DNA from 4 places in the Serratia rhizosphaerae genome. Region 2 is predicted to be linked to each of the others. Evidence: predicted binding sites of a transcription regulator. Region 2 holds the regulator's gene; each other region holds the start of a gene.
The links. The regulator PurR, encoded in region 2, represses purine synthesis genes. The targets are predictions, from matches to a motif close to CANGCAAACGTTTGCNTG.

Region 1: FO014_RS00130 (nucleoside-specific channel-forming protein Tsx) is a predicted target of PurR. The motif match lies at 1,760-1,777, and genes of this name have one in related genera.
Region 3: purM (phosphoribosylformylglycinamidine cyclo-ligase) is a predicted target of PurR. The motif match lies at 2,436-2,453, and genes of this name have one in related genera.
Region 4: FO014_RS12120 (NCS2 family permease) is a predicted target of PurR. The motif match lies at 2,029-2,046, and genes of this name have one in related genera.

Annotation. Positions count from the first base shown of each region.
Region 1 covers NZ_CP041764.1:25,096-28,769, forward strand. Annotated here, with positions in the region: gene FO014_RS23725 (hypothetical protein) at 494-670, shown strand; gene FO014_RS00130 (nucleoside-specific channel-forming protein Tsx) at 720-1,595, opposite strand; gene FO014_RS00135 (hypothetical protein) at 2,003-2,275, opposite strand; gene yddG (aromatic amino acid DMT transporter YddG) at 2,364-3,254, opposite strand; gene FO014_RS00145 (APC family permease) at 3,368-3,674, opposite strand, start outside.
Region 2 covers NZ_CP041764.1:4,943,089-4,946,762, forward strand. Annotated here, with positions in the region: gene FO014_RS23040 (C40 family peptidase) at 1-5, shown strand, start outside; gene sodB (superoxide dismutase [Fe]) at 288-866, shown strand; gene cydH (cytochrome bd-I oxidase subunit CydH) at 934-1,023, opposite strand; gene purR (HTH-type transcriptional repressor PurR) at 1,410-2,435, shown strand; gene punR (DNA-binding transcriptional activator PunR) at 2,455-3,387, opposite strand; gene punC (purine nucleoside transporter PunC) at 3,509-3,674, shown strand, end outside.
Region 3 covers NZ_CP041764.1:3,601,615-3,605,288, forward strand. Annotated here, with positions in the region: gene speG (spermidine N1-acetyltransferase) at 7-561, opposite strand; gene purN (phosphoribosylglycinamide formyltransferase) at 674-1,312, opposite strand; gene purM (phosphoribosylformylglycinamidine cyclo-ligase) at 1,312-2,349, opposite strand; gene upp (uracil phosphoribosyltransferase) at 2,607-3,233, shown strand; gene uraA (uracil permease) at 3,312-3,674, shown strand, end outside.
Region 4 covers NZ_CP041764.1:2,596,623-2,600,296, reverse strand. Annotated here, with positions in the region: gene FO014_RS12125 (Na+/H+ antiporter) at 1-359, opposite strand, end outside; gene FO014_RS12120 (NCS2 family permease) at 534-1,895, opposite strand; gene FO014_RS12115 (VOC family protein) at 2,228-2,632, opposite strand; gene FO014_RS12110 (glutathione S-transferase family protein) at 2,679-3,347, opposite strand; gene FO014_RS12105 (lipocalin-like domain-containing protein) at 3,344-3,674, opposite strand, start outside.

The DNA of each region.
Region 1 (3,674 bases), 180 kb from region 2:
GTTGATACATCCTCGGTTGGGGAATTGTGCTGACTATAAGTATAATTTACCCCATAAAGAATGAGGAAAACTCTTATATTTGCGACATGGCGATTCTAATCATCCATACGCTGACGTTTATCACCTGCTTGGTGGTGGATTATCCCGTCATCCGTTGATAATAGCGTATCAACGCATAATTATTCAGCTCCGCTGCCGTCATAACTAAAATGTACTTGCGACGCCACCAGCGTTCCAGTAGTTTGAATAACGCGTCATTGCCGGGAGCCTTCCCGGCGATCATGGCGCGCCTCACGCAGCACCATTTCATCCATACAGTCTATGAATCATCCGTTTCCCGCGCGGTATGCGGGACCTTTTTTCTATGACTATCAATACCCTTAGCAAAACTAAGTGTTGAGATTTTGTTGTCGATATCTTAAATTTGTTCTCGGAGAAACCTTACCTCCCGTGACGAGCCGATAGGCCCCGCGGGCGCTCAGGAGCAAAAGCAATGCAAATGACACTCATGGAATACATCACGCGGCATTTCAATGGCGACCTTAGCCGTTATGCACAAGCGGAAGGCGTAAGCTGTGAACAAATCATCAAGTGGATTGACAACGAATGCTATGTCATTAAAGGACGGCTATTTATGCCGGTCAAACACTTGCCCAGCCAGGACGCCTAAGTGATGGAGCAAAAAACCCCGCCAATGCGGGGTTTTTTGTTGCGCAGGATCAGAAGTTGTAACCCACCACCAGGTAGTAGCCCCAGCCGGTTGACTTGATCGGCCCCTGCGGCGTGCCGATATCCACACCATCCTGCCACTGACCGCCGTTATGGAAGTAACGCGCCACGACCGAGTAGTGCCAGTGGTCGTAGTTCAGCGCCAAAATATGGCTGGAGGCGATGGAGTTGCTGGTCCGCGCCTGACGGCCATTCACCGTAAAGTCATCCTTGCCCAGATCGGAACCGAAGTCGAAGTTCGTGAAGCCGATATAGCTCAGGTTGCCGCCCCACACCTGGGTCAGCGGCACGAAGTACTTAATTTTGAAACGGTAGCCGTCCCAGCTGTTTTCATTGGCCGCACCGTAGTTCTGCCACTGATACTTGGCATAGATGTTCATCGACAGGCTCATCGGCAGGCCGGTATCGATATCGGTGCCCAGCCCCATATACCAAGTGTTCTGACGCGACGCCTTGTTACGGCCCATATCGTAAATATAGTTGTTGGCGAAGTACCACTCTTTAAACGGTCCGAACGCCAGGCTGGTGCCGGTCAGCTTATCGATGGAGAAACGCGGCTCGATCTCCATAAACATCGGCGAACCTTTATCCCAGATGCCACGGTCCGGCGTATTGCCAACGCCGAAGAATTTCGGCACGTCGATGTAGCCGTAGAAATCGAACCATTCGTGCTTGGCGAAGGCTTCATATTCCAGATAGACGTCGTTGTTAAGCTGTGGCCCGAAGCGAGTATGGTAACTGCCCACCACGTTCACACTTTGATGCCACCAATCCGAGACAAACTCGCTGTCTTTACTATCCGCCACTGATGCTGCACTGTAAGACGCCGCAAGAAGAACGCCTGCTGCGAGAGCTATTTTTTTCATTTTATTACCACATGCTTAAAGGGCTATTCGCTGCCCGTTAGAAAAAGATGACAAATAAGTCTGACCCCTACAGGGTGTAAACAAGCGTTACCCACTCAGATCACCGGCGCATTATAGAAATCTCCGATGGTAGGAATCTGTGATCTAGCCACCTGTTTTGCGAATAGGTAATCGATTGCGTTCACATTTGTCAAATTATGTTTCACGAAAATTCATAATCAATGTGATTTTTATCATCAGTGGTGTTTTTTCAGGCAACAGCATGACGCACGACAGCCAGCCGCCCGGAGAGCACATCAAGGATAAGATACGGTGATGAAGAAGCAGCGATGTTTCGTCGGCAAGCCAGTGCCGCCGACGAACTGAGACGTGTGATACAGGATGCCGCACGCGCTGAGCCAATGGCTTCAGCGTGTGCCCGGCACCGCCTTGGCGATATTTTCCTTACGGAAGACCACCTCGTCGCCGCGTGCAATCTCCCACTCCTGCGGGGGGATGTCCGTTTTCGGCGCGGCGGCGACCACCGCGCCATATATCTGCCGGCCTGCGCGGCGCAGGATGTTTACATCAAGTTGATATTCATGCCGTAAATTAGCCGTCGTCAGCCGTACGGTGTCGCCGTACATAAACGTCTGATCGTCAATCGCCGGCTGGGGAAGAAACTGGATATCACTGCGCATAGTTCACGTTCCTTCAGCAAGAAGACGTTATATGATCTTAGTCTAATTTCCCCGCCGGGGCGCTGTTTACACACGAAAACCGCACCGTTCAGCCGCGGGTGGCACGCCAACAGACCAGCGAACCAACGATCACCATCCCCACCCCTTGCCAGAAGCTGACGGTCAACGCCGTATTAAGCATCACGGCAGCAAAGAGTGAAGAGAGCACCGGAGCGAAGTAGGAGGCCGTCGCCAGCAACGTCATATTGCCGTGCAGGATGCCAATGTTCCATAAGGCATAGCCGGCCCCCATCGCCACGCCGGCGCACAGCAGCATCAGCGTTATCGGCCAGTGAAAATGCAAGGCACCCTCCGCACTGACGCCATACTTCCCCCACAGCGCCAACGCCGTCAGGGCGGTAAACAGCGCTACGCCGTTTTTCCCCTGCGCCAGCCTTCTGGTCACGCTGCAGTACAGCGCCCAGATAACCGCGCCGCTGAAGGCCAGGGTGTAGCTCAGTGGGTTACTGCGTACGTTGCCCAGCATCTGTTGCAGCGACCAGGCGCCCTCCCCGCTCATGATCCAGCCGATGCCGAACAGCGCCAGCAACAGGCCAGGCAGCACCCACCATGTCGCCTTTTGTCCGTTGAACAAGATCGCCATCAATACCGTCAGGCTGGGCCATAGGTAGTTAATCATGCCCAGCTCAATCGCCTGCATCCGGTTGTCGGCATAGCCCAGCGATAGTGACAGACAGATTTCATAAGCGACAAACAGCACGCTGCCGTACAACAGGTAAACGCGGGGGAATGTTGACAACTTTGGTATGCCCATCACCAGCAACAAGAAAAGCGCGCCGACGCTGTAGATCATCGCTGCGCCGCCAATCGGGCCAAGCCCTTCGCTCACGCTGCGGATCAGGCCTATAACACTGCTCCAAAATACAATGGCTAATAGCCCCAGTAATGTGGCTTTATGGGATACGGCGAGAGGTGACATCCGATGATTTCCAATGAATTCCTTTTCCAAGATTTCACTGTACCCCGACCGGACCGGAAAAAGAAGGCGTCGCGTCTGAACAGCGGGCGCGGCAAGCCGCGCCCGCTTAGCGATTACGGCAACGGCTGACGCTCAAACTGCGGCGGCGGCTGGCGGAAGCGCCGGGTCAGGTACGCCAGATAAATCACGCCTGCCCCGGCCCAGCACAGCCCCATAGTCAGCGAACTTTTCTCCAGGTTCAGCCACAGCACGCCGACGGTCAGCGCCCCCACCAGCGGCAGGAACAGGAATTGGAAACGATCTTTCCAGGTTTTATTGCGCCCTTCGCGGATAAAGAAGTGGCTGATCACCGACAGATTGACAAAGGTAAAGGCCACCAGCGCGCCGAAATTGATCAGTGCGGTGGCGGTGACCAGATCG
Region 2 (3,674 bases):
GCTAATCCCCGCATGGCTGAGCCCGCCTCAGCCATGCCCCCCCGTTCCCGCCATTGCCGACGCTTTAAGCAGTTGAACGCTTCGCACGTTTTAAACCTTCCCTTCCCTTTGAAAGTGGTTAGAATTAATAACCTTAAAAAAAACATAACAACTCGATGCCCGAATATGCCCTAAATATGCTGTATGACGGGTATAAATAGCGCGGCTTCGTCTGGGGAACCACCCGAACGATCGCATCCCACAGGCGGCCATGGGCATTTTAGCGCTGTATCAATAAGGAGAAAGCAATGTCGTTTGAATTACCTGCATTACCGTACGCAAAAGACGCTCTCGAACCGCACATTTCCGCTGAAACGCTGGAATACCACTACGGCAAGCACCACAATACCTACGTGGTGAACCTGAACAACCTGGTGAAAGGCAGCGAGTTCGAAGGTAAAACCCTGGAAGAGATCGTGAAAACCTCGACCGGCGGCGTATTCAACAACGCGGCGCAGGTGTGGAACCACACCTTCTACTGGCACTGCCTGTCGCCTCAGGGCGGCGGCGAGCCAACCGGCGCGGTGGCGGATGCCATCAATCAGGCTTTCGGCTCTTTCGCCGCGTTTAAAGAAGCGTTCACCAAATCCGCTGTCGGCAACTTCGGCGCAGGCTGGACCTGGCTGGTGAAAAAAGCAGACGGTTCACTGGCGATCGTCAACACCTCCAACGCGGCTACCCCGCTGACCGGTGAAGACAAACCGCTGCTGACCGTGGACGTGTGGGAACACGCTTACTACATTGATTACCGCAATGCGCGTCCTAACTACCTGGAAAACTTCTGGGCGTTGGTAAACTGGGCGTTCGTGGCGGAAAATCTGGCATAAGCGCCGGTTAACCCGCAAACAGAAAAGGCGCAGTAATTACTGCGCCTTTTTATATTTCGCAGAACAATCAGTTCAGCGCAGCGGTAAAGCTAAAGGCGATAATCATCACCAACGCACATACGGTGGTGAACAATGACAATTTCAACTCGGTTTCCATCAGAAACTCCCTTATCTGTTTCGCGACGCCAGCATAAAGCCCCCAGCGTTAATGGGTCAAATGATTTTCCCACAGTTCACGGCCATTCCCCATTGATTTTGCGCAACGCCCGATCGTGTTGCGGCAAAAAAGAGGCCAATATAAAAATATTGCCCGCATTCCTGGCGGATAATACCGATTTCCTCTTCCACTTTTGCGCAATATACGCCAAAATTCGCAGTTCACTGCTGCGTACCGGCCAATAAGCCCCTCCAAACCAAGCAAGCGGCTTACGACTTCCAAACTAAAAACTACGTTTTCGAGATTTTGGAGAAGGATCTGCGCAGGCAAACGATTAACAACATGCTTACATACTGCAAACATGTGAGTTCAGGAGTCATCTTTACATGGCAACGATTAAAGATGTGGCCAAACGCGCGGGCGTTTCCACCACCACCGTTTCGCACGTCATCAATAAGACCCGTTTCGTCGCCGAAGAGACTAAAGCGGCGGTCTGGGCCGCCATTAAAGAGCTGCACTATTCACCCAGCGCGGTTGCGCGCAGCCTGAAGGTCAACCACACCAAATCCATCGGCCTGCTGGCGACCTCCAGCGAAGCCCCCTATTTTGCCGAAGTGATTGAGGCCGTGGAAAACAGCTGCTACAGCAAAGGCTACACCCTGATTCTGTGCAACTCGCACAACAATCTGGACAAGCAGCGCGCCTATCTGGCAATGCTGGCGCAAAAGCGCGTCGATGGCCTGCTGGTAATGTGTTCCGAATACCCCGATCAGCTGCTCGGCATGCTGGAAGACCACCGTAATATTCCGATGGTGGTGATGGACTGGGGCGTGGCGCGCAGCGACTTTACCGACACCATTATCGATAACGCCTTCGAAGGCGGCTATCTGGCGGGCCGCTATCTGATCGAGCGCGGCCACCGTGAGATCGGCGCCATTCCAGGCCAGCTGTCGCGCAACACCGGCGGCGGCCGCCATCAGGGTTTCCTGAAGGCCCTGCAGGAGGCCAATGTCGAGTTGCGCAACGAGTGGATCGTCCAGGGCGACTTCGAGCCGGAGTCCGGCTATAAGGCAATGCACCAGATCCTGTCGCAAAAGCACCGCCCGACGGCGGTGTTCTGCGGCGGCGATATTATGGCGATGGGCGCCATTTGCGCCGCGGACGAGCTGGGCCTGCGCGTACCGCAGGATATTTCGGTGATCGGCTATGATAACGTGCGCAACGCGCGCTACTTCACCCCGGCCCTGACCACGGTGCACCAGCCGAAAGAGCGCCTGGGCGAAATGGCCTTCACCATGCTGCTGGACCGCATTATCAGCAAGCGCGAGGAGTCGCAGGTGATCGAAGTCCATCCTAAACTGATCGAACGGCGCTCCGTGGCCGACGGTCCCTTTATCGATTACCGCCGCTAATTGCGACCGGCCGGTGCGCCTACTCCTCTGCCGGCCCCGCTTCCTCTTCTTCGCTCAGCCACTCATGATTCAGCGTCTCGCTGTCCCCCAGATAATCCAGCAGCCAGGCGATGGCCGGCGACTGATTAGGTTGCTGCCAGGTCAAACAGCAGGCGCTGGGCGGAAACGGTTCGTGCAGCTGCAGCACCGCCAGCTCGCCGCGCGCCACCAGCGGCAACACCCTGTGCGCCGGCGCCATGCCGACGCATAAACCGCCACGCAGGCAATCCACCGCCGACACCCAGTCCGGCACCACCAGGCGGCGCTGGTTGTCCAGCGACCAGGTCACTCGCTTGGGCAGATTGCGCGACGTATCCTCCAGCAACAGCGCCGGATAGGGACGCAGCTGTTCATCACTGAGCGCGCCGTTCAGCCCGGCCAGCGGATGATCGGCGCTGACCACGCACAGCCAGTTCATAAAGCCCATATCGCGAAAGGCGAACCCGCCGCCGGCGGGCACTGCGCGCGTGGCGCCGATGGCCATTTCGGCGCGGCCATCCACCAGCGCATCCCATACGCCGTTGAACACTTCCGGCTGCAGCAGCAGTTCAACGTCCGGGAAATGACGATAGAAATCCAGTACCAGCTGTCGGCAGCGCTGCGGCTTAACAATCAGATCGACGGCGATCTTCACCTGCCCGCGCCAGCCGTTGGCGACCTGCTGGCACTGACGGCGCGTGTCGAGCATTTTTTTGATGACAGCGCGTGACTCCTGGACAAACAGCGCCCCCGCCGGCGTCAGCATGACGTCGCGATGGCGCCGCTCAAACAGCGGCACCGCCAGCCACTGCTCCAACTGGCGCACGGTATAGCTGACCGCGGAAGGAACGCGGTGCAGCTCCTGCGCCGCCGCGCTGAAACTGCCGGTACGCGCCACGGCGTCGACCACATCCAGTGAATATTCAGACCACATACGTTTGCCTGCAAAAATTTTCAAACCAGTATGCAAATATTACCGTTTCACAACCAGAGATCCAGCCGGATACACTGCGCGGCGTGAAAACCTGCATCACAAATAACGACTGAGAACCACTATGCGAAACTTTGGATTTATGTTTTATCTGGCCGGCCTGAGTATGCTCGGCTTTCTGGCCACGGATATGTACCTGCCGGCCTTCGGCATGATGCAGAAAGATCTGCAGATTTCTCCCGGCGCCATTAGCGCCAGCCTGAGCATCTTCCTGGCTGGCTTTGCCTTTG
Region 3 (3,674 bases), 1.3 Mb from region 2:
TACATTTTATTTAGCTAATTTTTCACTCTTGGGCGCAGCTTTGAACTTTGCCAGGTATTGCGGCTGGAAAATGCACATGCGCAATACGGTGCGGTATTCGCCGTTAACGAAGAATTCGTTAATCAGTTCCCCCTCCACTTCAAAACCCAGTTTGCTGTAGATATGGATCGCTTTGGGGTTTTCTTTGTCGACAATCAGGTACAGCTTATACAGGTTCAGAACGGAGAAGCCGTAGTCCATCGCCAGTTTGGCGGCGGTGCTGGCGTAGCCTTTACCCTGATGCGTCGGGTCGATAATAATCTGGAACTCCGCCCGACGGTGAATATGGTCGATCTCCACCAGCTCGACCAGGCCGACCTTCGCCCCTTCGTGCTCAATGATAAAGCGACGTTCGCTCTGATCGTGGATATGTTTATCGTACAGGTCGGACAGTTCGACAAAGGCTTCATAAGGCTCTTCGAACCAGTAGCGCATGACGCTGGCGTTATTGTCCATCTGATGGACAAAGGTTAAATCATCCCGCTCCAGTGGGCGTAAGCGGACGCTGGCGGAACCAGGCATGTGTATTCTCCTATGTGACTGACATACGGGGAAGTATAGCGTTGAGTCGGCCAGAAGAGGTAAAAAAAACGGCGCCGGAGGACGCCGTTGAGGATTGGTTTAGAAAGTACGCTCAGTCGGCGGCGTGCCCCTGTTCGGGCAGGCGTTCGCCGTCCAGCCAGGCGGCGTTGTCGCGCATCGCCAGACGGCCATCGACGAACCAGCCGACCACCAGCGGATAGAGGGTATGCTCCTGCACCTGTACCCGCTCAACCACCTCATCTTCTTCGTCGCCGGGGAAGATCGGCACTTTGGCCTGCAGAATAACCGGCCCGCCGTCGAGCTGCTCGGTGACGAAGTGCACCGAAGTGCCGTGCTCGTCATCGCCGTTGTCGATCGCCTGGCGATGGGTATGCAGACCCGGATATTTCGGCAGCAGAGAAGGGTGGATATTCAGCATCCGGCCGGCATAGCGCTGGACGAACGGCGCGCTGAGAATGCGCATATAGCCGGCCAGCACCACCAGATCCGGCTGGTACTGGTCGATGGCGTCCGCCAGCGCGTCGTCAAACGCCTGGCGGTCGGCAAAGGCTTTGGCATCCAGCGCGTGGGCGGCAATGCCTGCCGCCTCGGCGCGTTGCAGACCATAGGCCTGCGCCTTGTTGCTGAATACTGCGACGATCTCGGCGGCGATCCGCCCCTGCTGGCAGGCGTCGATCAGCGCCTGGAGATTACTCCCCTGGCCGGAGATCAACACCACAATCTTTTTCATCACTGAATGACCACTTGCTGTTCGTCGGAAGATGCAGTGAGTTTACCGATTTTCCAGGCTTTTTCACCTGCCGCGTTCAGCAGGGCGATGGCGGCCTCTACTTCGCTTTCCGGCAGGGCAATCAGCATCCCGACGCCGCAGTTAAAGGTGCGGTACATTTCGTGACGGCTGACGTTACCCGCCTGCTGCAGCCAGTTGAACACCGCCGGCCACTGCCAGCTGGATTCATCGATCACCGCCTGCATGCCTTCCGGCAGTACGCGCGGGATATTTTCCCAGAAGCCGCCGCCGGTCAGGTGGGCGATGGCGTGCACCTCGCGGTTGGCGATCAGTTCCAGTACCGATTTCACGTAGATTTTAGTCGGCGCCAGCAGGTGGTCGGCCAGCGGTTTGCCGTCCAGCTGAGTGGTGGTCGGGTCGGTATTGCTGACCTCGAGGATTTTACGCACCAGCGAGTAGCCGTTGGAGTGCGGGCCGGAAGCGCCCAGCGCGATCAGCGCGTCGCCGGCCTGCACCTTGCTGCCGTCGATGATTTCAGACTTTTCGACCACGCCGACGCAGAAGCCGGCCACGTCATAGTCGTCGCCGTGGTACATGCCCGGCATTTCAGCGGTTTCGCCGCCTACCAGCGCGCAGCCGGACTGTTTACAGCCTTCGGCGATGCCGGTTATGACGCTGGCGGCGGTGTCGACGTCCAGCTTGCCGGTGGCGTAGTAATCCAGGAAGAACAGCGGCTCTGCGCCCTGTACCACCAGGTCGTTGACGCACATGGCCACCAGATCGATGCCGATGGTGTCGTGACGCTTCAGATCCATGGCCAGACGCAGTTTGGTGCCCACGCCGTCAGTGCCGGAAACCAGCACCGGTTCGCGGTATTTCTGCGGCAACGCGCACAGCGCGCCAAAACCGCCCAACCCTCCCATCACTTCCGGGCGACGGGTCTGTTTTACTACACCTTTGATACGGTCTACCAATGCATTGCCAGCATCGATATCGACACCTGCGTCTTTATAGCTGAGAGAGGTTTTGTCGGTCACTGCGCGATCCCCACGACGGTTTGCGGATTGAAAAACGGGGCTTCCGGCCTTTGCTTCCGGAACCCGGCGCGGCAATTCTAACAGTGCAGGCAAACGTTTGCGAGCGGCTTGTGAGGCCGATCTACATTTTCATCCCCTATACTGATAATCATACTTTTGTTGATCCCGATCGGGCCATTGTGGGTGGCGCAGCGGGAAAAAGGCGGTATAATCCCGCGATTTTTTTGGCCGTCAACCACCTTAATAGGAGAAAAATGATGAAGATCGTTGAGGTGAAACACCCGCTGGTAAAACACAAGCTTGGCCTGATGCGCGATCACGAAATCAGCACCAAACGCTTTCGTGAGCTGGCTTCTGAAGTGGGGAGTTTGTTGACCTATGAAGCGACCGCCGATCTGGCTACCGAGACGGTCACGATTGAAGGCTGGTGCGGGCCGGTTGAAGTTGAACAGATTAAAGGGAAAAAAATTACCGTAGTGCCGATCCTGCGTGCCGGTCTCGGCATGATGGAAGGGGTACTGGAGCACGTGCCTAGCGCGCGCATCAGCGTGGTCGGCGTTTATCGCGACGAAGAAACCCTGGAGCCGGTGCCGTATTTCCAGAAGCTGGTGTCCAATATTGAAGAGCGCATGGCGCTGGTGGTTGACCCGATGCTGGCGACCGGCGGCTCGATGATCGCCACGATCGATCTGTTGAAGAAGGCCGGCTGCAGTAGCATTAAGGTGCTGGTATTGGTGGCGGCGCCGGAAGGGATCAAAGCGCTGGAAAAAGCGCACCCTGACGTTGAGCTGTATACCGCGTCCATCGATCAGTGCCTGAATGAGCACGGTTACATCGTGCCGGGGCTGGGTGATGCCGGCGACAAGATATTTGGTACCAAATAAGATAATTAGCCGACTTAACGAGTCGGCTTTTTTTTGGCTTACAACTTATAAAATCAATAAGCACGAGGAAAAACACCCATGACCCGTCGCGCCATTGGCGTCAGCGAGCGCCCGCCGCTGCTGCAGACCATTCCGCTCAGCCTTCAGCATCTGTTCGCCATGTTTGGCGCCACCGTGCTGGTGCCGATCCTGTTCAAGATTAACCCGGCCACGGTGCTGCTGTTTAACGGCGTCGGCACGTTGCTGTATCTGTTTATCTGTAAAGGCAAGATTCCGGCCTATCTGGGATCCAGCTTTGCCTTTATTTCACCGGTGCTGCTGCTGTTGCCGCTGGGTTATGAACTGGCGCTCGGCGGCTTTATCGTCTGCGGCCTGCTGTTTTGTCTGGTGGCGCTGATCGTCAAGAAAGCCGGCACCGGCTGGCTCGACGTGATGTTCCCG
Region 4 (3,674 bases), 2.3 Mb from region 2:
GCCAGCGCGAACGCCGCCACCAGCGGAATACCCGGCACCATCAGGTAGATCAGGTAACCGACGCCGACCACGGTGATCAGCACCAGCACCAGCGCCAGCCCGAGCACCTCGCGGCCATGATGAATAAACTCGCGCATCGGCGTTTTCCAGCCGTCGGCAAACAGCAGCGGCGGGATAAACAGCACTAAAAACAGTTCCGGATCGAAGTCCACGTGCAGCCCGAAATGCGGCCAGGCCAACAGCGCACCGATGGCGATTTGCATTAAGGGGAGCGGCACCTGGAACGGCAACATACGCGTCACCACCCCAGACAGGGAGACCACCAGGATCAAAATGAGGATTGTAAAAAAGATTTCCATGCTTTCCTTAGACTCTACGGTTTCGACCTCAACGGCGCATTGCCAGAGTATGTGCCAAATAGTAGATCACTTTTTTTACGTCGGTGAAAGCTTGTTGTGCCTTTCAAAACGGCGAAATAGATTAAGGAGAGTAATCTGAAACCGGGACGCGCCAAACGCGTCCCGGCAGAGGATTTAGATGGCCCAGCCACCGGCGTAAAACACCACCAGCGCTACGGCAATGACGACGGTGCCGATATTCAGCTTACGCCATTCACCGGAGAAAACGCGGCCGATCACCAGCGCGCTGAAGCCCAGCATAATGCCGGTAACGATGTTGCAGGTCAGCACGATAAACACCGCGCACAGCAGGCCGGACATCGCGTCGACAAAGTCGTCAAAGTCCAGCTTGGTGACGTTGCTGAGCATCAGCAGGCCGACATACATCAGCGCCGGCGCCGTCGCATACACCGGCACCAGGTAGGAGAGCGGCGACAGGAACAGAATCAGCAGGAACAGCAACCCCACCACGGTAGCGGTCAGGCCGGTTTTACCGCCGGCTGCGGTGCCCGCCGCCGATTCGATATACACCGCCGCCGGCGCCGCGCCCACCAGCGCCGAGAAAATGCTGCTGACCGAGTCAGAGGTCAGCGCCTTACCGCCGCTGACGATCTGGCCGTCTTTATCCAGCAGGTTCGCCTGCCCGGCCACCGCGCGGATGGTGCCGGTAGCGTCAAACACCGCGGTCATTACCAGCGCCAGCACGCTCGGCAACACCACCGGCTGCAGTGCCCCCATAATATCCAGGCTGAAAATCAGCGAGTTGCCCTGCTCATCGGCCAAACTCGGCATGGCAAACAGCCCCTGATACTTCACCGCCGGATCGAAAATCAGGCCGATAACGGAGATGGCGATAATCACCAGCAGAATGCCGCCCGGCACCCGCAGCTTCTCCAGACCGAAAATCACCGCCAGCCCGAGCAGCGTCATCACCACCGGGAAAGAGGTAAAGGCGCCCAGCGCCACCGGCAGCCCGTCCAGCGGGTTCTTCACCACCAGGCCGACGCCGTTGGCGGCGATCAGCAGCAGGAACAGGCCAATACCGATGCCGGTGCCGTGCGCCACGCCCATCGGCAGGTTACGCAGGATCCATGAGCGGATGCCGGTCACCGAGATCACGGTAAACAGCAGCCCCATCAGGCATACCGCACCCAACGCCACCGGAATGCTGATCTGCTGGCCCAGCACCAGACTGAAGGCGGTAAACGCCGTTAAAGAAATGGCGCAGCCGATCGCCATCGGCAGATTCGCCCACAGCCCCATCAGCAGCGACCCGAAGCCGGCAACCAGACAGGTGGCGACGAACACCGCGGTCGGCGGGAAACCGGCCTTGCCCAGCATGCTCGGCACCACAATCACCGAATAGACCATCGCCAAAAAGGTGGTCAGGCCCGCCACCACTTCCTGCCGCACGCTGCTGCCGCGCTGCGAAATTTTAAAATAACCATCAAGCCCGCCTTTTGCTGTTGCGGCGTTATTCGCTTGAGAATTCGACATGTTGCTGTCCCCTGTAATCACTGCTCGTCTGTTGCAGAAGGTGTTTTTAACGTCCGCAGCCGACAGGACAGAATCGTTTCCGTCACGTTTGCTCCCAATTCCTTGCACCGCGCGGCAGATAGCGGCCGCGCACAAGGCAAACGATTAACTCTCGGCATGAGGTACGGGTGAATTTATAGTGTTTTTACTGAAGCAAACGATTATCCAGCCTTCTATACCGTCCGATCAACTAAAGATCGCGACGAGCAAAGCAGAAAGTCGTCGATCCGGCGATTTTAACGTCTGGCGCAGAGCGCGGCGGACTCGGCCGCCGCATGATGAGGCTCCCGTGCTCAGGACGGCATGGCCTGCGGCTCCATAAACATCAGCTCCCAAATATGGCCGTCCAGATCCTGAAAGCCGTGGCCGTACATAAAACCATGGTCCTGCGGCTGGTTATAGGTGTTGCCGCCGGCGGCGATCGCCTTGCGAACCAGATCGTCCACCGCCGCACGGCTGGGCCGCGACAGACAAAGCAGCACCTCCGTGGCCCGTTTGGCATCGCCGATCGGGTTGGGGGTAAACATTTTGAATTTATCGTGGGTTAACAGCATCACATAGATGGTGTCGCTCACCACCATGCAGGCGGCGCTGTCGTCGGTGAACTGCTGATTGAATGCAAAGCCCAGCTGACCAAAGAAATCCATCGAGGCGGGCAAATCGCTGACCGGCAAATTCACAAAGATTTGAGTCGTCATGGGCCATCTCCGAGAAGCAGTGACCTATCGAGTATAGTCCAGACGGTTAAAGCAGCAGATGATAAGGGCCGCCCTGCTCCAGCGCCCGCTGGTAAGCCGGGCGCTGATGAATGCGCCGCAGAAAATCACGCAGCTGCGGACAGCCGTCCAAGCCGCCGCGCGCGGCCATCGCCTCCAGCGGAAAACTCATCTTGATATCGGCAGCGCTGAAATCATGACCGGCAAACCAGGGGTTGGCGCGCAGGTGTTGTTCCAGATAGTCACGGTGCACGGCGATCTGCCTATCGAGATAGTTACGCTGCACCCCTTTACCGATGGCGCCGGCCAGCTTGCGCAACAGCAACGGCACCGGCGGCTGACCGAGGCGGCCAAACACCAGCTTCATCACCAGCAGCGGCATCAGCGACCCTTCCGCATAGTGCAGCCAGTAGCGGTACTGCTGACGCGCATGAAAGTCGGTGGGCATAAACTGCCCCTGCGCATCGTAGGCTTCCTGCAGATATTCGATGATTGCGCCGGACTCGGCCAGCGTCAAATCGCCGTCGACAATCACCGGCGACTTACCCAGCGGATGGATTTTCTTTAACGCCGGCGGCGCCAGCAGGCTTCCCGACTCACGCTGATAACGCTGCACCTGATAGGGCTGCGCCAGCTCTTCTAAAAACCACAAAATAGGCTGCGAGCGCGAGTTATTCAGATGGTGCACAATGATCATCCGACGTCCCCGATGCGCTGCCAGACCAGCTCGCCAATCTGCACGCCGTTACCGATTTGCAGCGGCGCGGTGCGCAGCGTCAGCTTATCGCCGACAAAAGTATAAAAGCGCACCTGACGGCTGCCCACCCAGTTGGGAAACGAACAACCTTCAACCTGATGGATCACGCGCTGGTCCGGCTCATCAATCTGGTAGCGACCAAAGTAGCAAATCATATTGATAAACGCCGCCCGCAGCTCCTGGTCGCTGCCCTGCGCCAGATCTTCCGAAGCAAAACGCGGACGCTCCGCACTATACAGCTGCGCCGCCATGGTGCCGTTGGCTTCG